Regions from separate parts of the Nonomuraea sp. NPDC052129 genome, predicted to be linked through region 1. Evidence: riboswitches for the same ligand, from Rfam matches in the RefSeq annotation. Region 1 holds a riboswitch; the other holds the start of a gene.
What was found. Region 1 has a riboswitch for glycine ahead of gcvT (glycine cleavage system aminomethyltransferase GcvT). Riboswitches for the same ligand answer to the same signal wherever they lie in the genome.
Positions count from the first base shown of each region.

Region 2: linked by a shared signal. The riboswitch ahead of gcvP (aminomethyl-transferring glycine dehydrogenase) and the one ahead of gcvT (glycine cleavage system aminomethyltransferase GcvT) in region 1 are both predicted to bind glycine.

Region 1 is NZ_JBFAVX010000012.1:235,762-239,579, forward strand. It holds gene AB0L53_RS26825 (L-serine ammonia-lyase) at 1-666, opposite strand, end outside; gene gcvH (glycine cleavage system protein GcvH) at 719-1,108, opposite strand; gene gcvT (glycine cleavage system aminomethyltransferase GcvT) at 1,105-2,190, opposite strand; glycine riboswitch at 2,321-2,418, opposite strand; gene AB0L53_RS26840 (gamma-glutamyl-gamma-aminobutyrate hydrolase family protein) at 2,512-3,201, opposite strand; gene AB0L53_RS26845 (3-oxoacyl-ACP reductase) at 3,213-3,818, opposite strand, start outside.
Region 2 is NZ_JBFAVX010000018.1:154,837-158,654, forward strand. It holds gene AB0L53_RS33745 (MerR family transcriptional regulator) at 1-79, shown strand, start outside; gene AB0L53_RS33750 (bifunctional nuclease family protein) at 189-659, shown strand; gene AB0L53_RS33755 (MerR family transcriptional regulator) at 808-1,428, shown strand; glycine riboswitch at 1,463-1,555, shown strand; gene gcvP (aminomethyl-transferring glycine dehydrogenase) at 1,712-3,818, shown strand, end outside.

The sequences.
Region 1 (3,818 bases):
GCACATGACCTGCCACAGGTGCAGGATCCGCGCGCGGATCTCGGCGGCGGAGCGGCCGAACGCCTGCTCGTTCTCCAGCATCAGCGCGGAGATGGACAGCCCCGTGTTGGAGCAGTGCTTGAGCAGCTCGTCCCCGGTCGTGAAGGGGTAGGGCAGAACGGTGTCGTCGGGTTTGATGCGGTCGGCGCCGGTGGCCTGCTCGTCCACCACGAAGCCGCCGCCGACCGAGAAGTAGACCTTCTCGCGCACTTTCTCGCCCGATTCGGAGAAGGCGGTGAAGCGCATGCCGTTCGGGTGCTCGGGCAGGGAGATCTTGCGCTCGAAGACGAGGTCCTCGCCCACGACGAAGGGGATCTCGTGCGTGCCGTAGAGCCGGACCGTGCCGGACTCGCGCATCGCGGCCAGGCGCGCGTCGATGGAGTCCACGTCGACCAGCTCGGGCTTCTCGCCCGACAGCCCCAGCAGGACGGCCTTGTCGCTGCCGTGGCCCTTGCCGGTCAGGCCGAGCGAGCCGTACAGGATCGCCTCGACGCGGGCCGTACGCGCGAGCAGGTCGTCGTCGTGCAGACCGCGGGCGAACCGGTGCGCGGCGGCCATGGGACCGCCGGTGTGCGAGCTCGACGGGCCGATGCCGATCTTGAACAGGTCGAAGACGCTGATCGCCATTGATGGGCGCCCTTCAGAAGGGCCGGGGCCCGTCAGGACCCCGGCGGGTGGGTCAGGACTCGCCTGAGGTGAGCGCCGAATACTCCTCGGCGGTGAGCAGGTCCTCGGGGTCGCCTTCCACGCGCACGCGGAACATCCAGCCATCGCCGTAGGAGTCGCTGTTGGCCAGCGACGGATCGTCCACGACGGCCTGGTTGACCTCGACGATCTCGCCGCCGACGGGGGTGTAGATCTCGCTCACCGACTTGGTCGACTCGACCTCACCGATGGAGTCGCCCGCCTCGACGGTCGAGCCGACCTCTGGAAGCTGCACGAAGACGACATCACCCAGCGCCTCGGCCGCGTAGGCCGTGATGCCGATGGTCACGGTGATGCCGTCGTCGAGCCCGGCCACCCACTCGTGCTCCTTGGTGTAGCTCAGCTCGTCTGGGATGTTGCTCACTTGTTCCTCCTGTAAAAGGGCAGCTCAATGAGGTCCATAGGTTCATGGCTGCCCCGGATGTCCACGGCCAGACCTGCGTCGGCCCCATTGTCGACGTAGGCCATGGCGATGGGCTTACCCAGGGTCTGGGAGGGTGCCCCGCTGGTGACCTCGCCGACGACGGCGCCGTCCTTGGTCACCGGGTATCCGTGGCGCGGCACCCGGCGACCCCGCGCGACCAGTCCGACGAGCCGGCGCCGCGGCGGCGTGTCCTTGACCGCCTCCAGCGCCGACCTGCCGACGAAGTCGCCCGGCTTGTCGAATTTCACCACTCTGCCCAGCCCCGCGTCGAACGGGGTCAGCTCGACGCCGAGCTCGTTGCCGTACAGCGGCATGCCCGCTTCGAGCCTGAGCGTGTCACGGCTGGACAGACCCGCCGCCCGCAGCCCGTACGGCCGGCCGGCCTCGGTCAGCGCGTGCCAGAGCGGGACGGCGTCCTGGTTGGCCACGAACAGCTCGAACCCGTCCTCACCCGTGTAGCCGGTGCGCGCGATGAGCGCCTGCCGCCCGTCGACCAGACCGGGCAGGCCCGCGTAGTACTTCAGCCCGGCGAGGTCGGCGTCGGTGAGCGTGGCGAGGATCTCCTGCGCGCGCGGCCCCTGAATGGCGATCAGCGCGTACTGCTCCGAGCGATCATCGACCACCGCGTTGTACGACTTGGCACGATTTTTCAGCTCTTCCCCGACTTTTTCATAGTTGGAGGCGTTAGCCACCACCATGAACTCCTCGTCCCCGAGCCGGTAGACGATCAGGTCGTCCAGCACCCCGCCACGCTCGTTCACGATCATGGTGTAGCGGGCCCGGCCGGGCGCGAGCGCCGACAGGTGTCCCACCAGCGCGTAGTCGAGCGCCTGGCCCGCCTGAGGCCCGGTCACGAAGATCTCGCCCATGTGGGAGAGATCGAACAGCCCGGCCGCCTGGCGCACGGCGTTGTGCTCGGCGGACTCGCTGCCGTAGCGGAGCGGCATCAGCCACCCGGCGAAATCGGTCAATGTCGCGCCGAGGCTCTCGTGGACCTCTCGGAGCGGTGTAGGACGTGACATATGCGCACCTCAGGGCAGGATCGGATGCCAGACATCCTCCCCCTCTGTCATGGGTGCCTGAGAGCTTCGCCCGTAATTTGCCGGACTTTCACCTTCGGCGAGGCCGCCAGGCCTGCTTTCCAGAGGACACCTCGTCCGTGCGGTCCTTTGCCTTGAGAGGTTCGCGGGGAGGGCTTGCTCCTTCAGGGGACCTGGCCGGATGCCAGGACGCTCTCCCGCACGGTTTCGACGGTGATGTCCGTAAGCCTAGTGCTGATATGGGGGAGTTGTCGCCTGCGGATCCGGCCGCTTGAGGTCAGAAGGACTGCGCCGGGGTGCGGCTCAGCAGGCGGCGACGAGCGCCTCGAACAGCGCGCAGTCCTTCGCCGCCTCCGGATGCCACTGCACGGCCATGGCGAACGTCCGGGAGTCCAGCTCCACCGCCTCGATCGTGCCGTCGTCGGCCACGGCGGATACGGTCAGGCCAGGTGCGAGCCGGTCGATCGCCTGGTGGTGGTAGTGCGGCACGGTCACCGGCTCGGCTCCGAGCGCCTTGCCGACGAGAGTCCCCGCCACGGGCCGGACGGGCAGGTGGCCGAACTCGCCGGGTGCGGGGGAGTGCCCGGTGTGTCCCACCACATCGGGCAGATGCTGGTGCAGGGTCCCGCCGAGCGCGACGTTGAGCACCTGCATGCCCCGACATATCCCGAGATAGGGCAGGTCGGCCTCAAGAGCCGCCTCGATCACCGCGAACTCCGCCGTGTCCCGAAATTTCCGGATGTAGCCGGTCTGGTCGTGTGGCTCCTGGCCGTACCGCTCGGGCGAGACGTCACCACCACCGGCCAGGATCAACCCGTCCAACCGCGCCACCAGCCGGGCGGGCGACCCGGCGGGCGGCAGGATCACCGGCTGCCCGCCGGCCCGGACCACCTGCTCCACGTACATGTACGGCAGCAGGGCGACCGGCATGTCCCACACGGTGTAGCGGGCAGGCTCGACATAGGACGTGATCCCGATGACGGGTCGCTCCACAACTTCCCTTCCTATAGAGGCGTGACGTAGGCGCCCGAGATGCCGCCGTCGACGAGGAACTCCGAGCCCGTGATGAAAGAGGCGTCGTCGCTGGCCAGGAACGCCACCGCCGCCGCGATCTCCGACGCCTCGGCGAAGCGCCCCACCGGCACGTGCACCAGGCGCCGCGCGGCCCGCTCGGGGTCCTTCGCGAACAGCTCCTTCAGCAGCGGCGTGTTGACCGGCCCCGGGCACAGCGCGTTCACCCGGATCCCCTCGCGCGCGAACTGGACGCCGAGCTCGCGCGACATCGCGAGTACCCCGCCTTTCGAGGCCGTGTAGGAGATCTGCGACGTCGCCGACCCCATCACCGCCACGAACGACGCGGTGTTGATGATCGAGCCCTTGCCCTGCCGTTGCATATACGGGATCGCGTGCTTGCAGCACAGGTAGACGCTCGTCAGGTTCACCTCCTGCACCCGCCGCCACGCCTCGATGCCGGTCTCCAGGATCGAGTCGTCCTCGGGCGGCGAGATGCCCGCGTTGTTGAAGGCGATGTCGACGGAGCCATAGGTGTCGAACGCCGTCCGGAACATCCGGACGACGTCGTCCTCGCTGGTCACGTCGACCTTGACGAA
Region 2 (3,818 bases), on a different contig from region 1:
GAGGGAGCTGTCGGCGCTGCTGCTCGACCTGCACGCCGCTCTGGTGCGTACGGGCGTGCGAACCGTTCTAGGCCGATGACCGGACCAGCGGGACATACAAGGCCCCTCGGGTGTTACGTTGAAATGCAGAAGCGGACCGGCTCAATAGCTGTGCCGGGGTCGCCGACCAGTCGAATATGGAGCAGCCCGTGTTGCAGATGGAGGTCGTGGGCGTCCGCGTAGAGATGCCCACAAATCAGCCGATCGTCTTGCTCAAGGAGGCACACGGGGAGAGGTTCCTGCCGATTTGGATTGGGATGACCGAAGCCACGGCCATCGCTCTGGCCCAAGCGGAGGAGCCTCCAGCCCGGCCACTGACGCACGACCTGTTCAGGGACGTGCTGAGCGCTCTTGGCGTGGGCCTGCGCGCGGTCAACATCGTCGCCCTGCGTGACGGTATCTTCTTCGCCGACCTGGTGTTCTCCAACGGCGTCGAGGTGAGCGCGCGGCCCTCCGACTCGATCGCGCTCGCCTTGCGCACCGGAGCACGAATCTTCGCTAGTGAGGAGGTCGTCCAGGAGGCCGGGGTGATCATCCCCGACGACCAAGAGGACGAGGTGGAGAAGTTCAGGGAGTTCCTTGACACGATCACCCCCGAAGACTTTGGCCGGGCGGGGTAGGTATTTCAGTGCATTTACGCTTCACGACGCGCCGAGCGGGATCGTTGACTGCGCATGGTCACGGTCCTACGGTGCAAGTGAAACCCATGGCCGCGCTTTTACGAACCCCCAGATCAGGCCATGGGATGAGAGAAAGCCGGAGGTCCGCGTGGCGGTCAGCAGCGGCGAGGGAAAGACGGCCGGCCAGGAAGATCCGGTGCGGCGTGAGAGTGCGCGGCAGCGTGCCGGAGAGCAGGGCCTGCTCTTCGACGAGCAGCCCACGACACTGCCGAGTGACATCGGATACCGCGGCCCGACGGCGTGCGCGGCGGCCGGCATCACCTACCGGCAGCTCGACTACTGGGCGCGCACGGAGCTGGTCCAGCCGACGATAAGAGCCGCGCACGGCTCGGGCTCCCAACGGCTCTACAGCTTCCGCGACATCCTGGTGCTCAAGGTCGTCAAGCGGCTCCTCGACACCGGAGTCTCCCTCCAGCAGATCCGTACGGCCGTACAACACCTGCGTGACCGCGGGGTCGGCGACCTCGCGCAGATCACGCTCATGAGCGACGGCGTCAGCGTCTACGAGTGCACCTCGGCCGACGAGGTGATCGATCTGCTCCAGGGCGGTCAGGGCGTGTTCGGCATCGCGCTCGGCCGGGTCTGGCGCGAGGTCGAGGGCTCCCTCGCGGAGCTGCCGGGGGAAAGGGCGGCGGTCGAGGACAGCGTCCCGGCCGACCACCCCGCTGACGAGCTGGCCCAGCGGCGACGGGCGCGCCGCATAGGGTAGCAATCCGGTAGTAACCTTAGAGGCGCAAGGCTGACGACCCCCTGCGGGAGAGTCCCGGGCTGGTCCCGGGGCGCCGAAGGAGCAACCCTCCCCGGAATCTCTCAGGCACCCGTACCGCTCGGGGTAGGCAACTCTGGAAAGCAGGCACGCCCGCCAGGCGCGCCTCACCGACGGTGCAAGCCCTCATGGGGGTGAAGCTCTCAGGTCGCCATGACAGAGGGGGAGATCCGGCACTCGCCCGCGCCCAGGCGCCGGTCTCCATAGCCCTCGGGAGGCACCTTCCATGACCGATCTGTCAGCTCCGCCGTTCTCGACCCGGCACATCGGCCCGTCCGAATCCGAGCAGCAGCGCATGCTCGAGGCCGTGGGTTTCGAGTCCGTGGCCGACCTGGTGGCGGTGGCCGTCCCCGAGTCCATCAGGATCAAGGACCGTCTCTCGCTGCCCGCCGCGGCCAGTGAGACCGAGGTCATCGCCGAACTGCGGGCCATCGCGGACCGCAACCGGGTGCTCACCTCGATGATCGGCCTGGGCTACCACGACACGATCACCCCAGCGGTGATCCGCCGCAACCTGCTGGAGAACCCGGGCTGGTACACCGCCTACACCCCCTACCAGCCGGAGATCTCGCAGGGTCGCCTGGAGGCGCTGCTCAACTTCCAGACCGTCGTCTCCGACCTGACCGGGCTCGACGTCGCCGGCGCCTCCCTGCTCGACGAGAGCACGGCCGCCGCCGAGGCGATGACACTGGCCAGGCGCGCGGGCAAGTCCAAGAGCGACGTGTTCGTCGTCGACGCCGACGCCCTGCCCCAGACCAAGGCGGTGCTGGCCACCCGCGCCGAGCCGCTGGGCATCACGCTGGTCGAGGACACGCTCGACGGCGAACTGCCCGAGTGCTTCGGCGTGCTCGTCCAATACCCGGGCGCCTCCGGCCGGCTGCGCGACTTCCGCGCCGTGGCCGAGCGGGCGCACGCCGCGGGCGCGCTGGTCGTGGCCGCCGCCGACCTGCTCGCGCTGACCCTGGTCACCGCGCCGGGCGAGCTCGGCGCCGACATCGCGATCGGCTCCTCCCAGCGCTTCGGCGTGCCGTTCGGCTTCGGCGGGCCACACGCCGCCTACATGTCCGTACGCGAAGGACTGCAGCGGCAGATGCCCGGCCGCCTCGTGGGCGTCTCCGTCGACGCCGACGGCGCGCCCGCCTACCGGCTGGCCCTGCAGACCCGCGAGCAGCACATCAGGCGGGAGAAGGCCACCAGCAACATCTGCACCGCGCAGGTCCTGCTGGCCGTCATCGCCGGCATGTACGCCGTCTACCACGGGCCCGACGGACTGCGCCGCATCGCCGGCCGCGTGCATCGGCACGCCGCCGCGCTGGCCGAGTGCCTGCGCCGCGGTGGCGTCGAGGTCGTCCACCGGGAGTTCTTCGACACCATGCTGGCCAGGGTGCCCGGCCGGGCCGCCGAGGTCGTCCGGCAGGCCGCCGAGCGCGGCGTCAACGTGTGGCAGGCCGACGCCGACCACGTCTCCGTCGCCTGCGACGAGAAGACCACCGCGGCCGACCTCGAGCAGGTCGCGGCCGCCTTCGGCGTCAGCGGGCCGGTGGCCGGCCTCCTCGCCGACGACGGGTTGGACACGCTGCCCGCCGCGCTGACGCGGGAGTCGGGCTACCTCACCCACCCCGTCTTCCACAGCCACCACTCCGAGACCGCGATGCTGCGCTACCTGCGCAGGCTCCAGGACAAGGACATCGCCCTCGACCGGTCCATGATCCCGCTCGGCTCCTGCACGATGAAGCTCAACGCCACCACCGAGATGGAGCCCATCACCTGGCCGGAGTTCGCCGGGATCCACCCCTTCGCGCCCGTCGGGCAGGCCGCGGGCTACCGCCACCTCATCGAGACCCTGGAGGAGTGGCTGGCCGAGGTGACCGGTTACGACGCGGTCTCCATCCAGCCGAACGCCGGGTCCCAGGGGGAGTTCGCCGGGCTGCTCGCGATCCGGGCCTACCACCGCGACCACGGTGACGAGCACCGCGACATCTGCCTCATCCCCTCCTCCGCGCACGGCACGAACGCGGCCAGTGCCGTCATGGCCGGCATGCGCGTCGTGGTCGTGGCCTGCGACACCGAGGGCAACGTGGACCTGGCCGACCTCGACGCCAAGATCGACAAGCACCGCGACGCGCTGGCCGCGATCATGCTCACCTACCCCTCGACGCACGGCGTCTTCGAGGAGACGATCACCGAGGTCTGCGCCAAGGTGCACGACGCGGGCGGCCAGGTCTACGTCGACGGGGCCAACCTCAACGCCCTGGTCGGGCTGGCCAAGCCGGGCGAGTTCGGCGCCGACGTCTCCCACCTCAACCTGCACAAGACCTTCTGCATCCCGCACG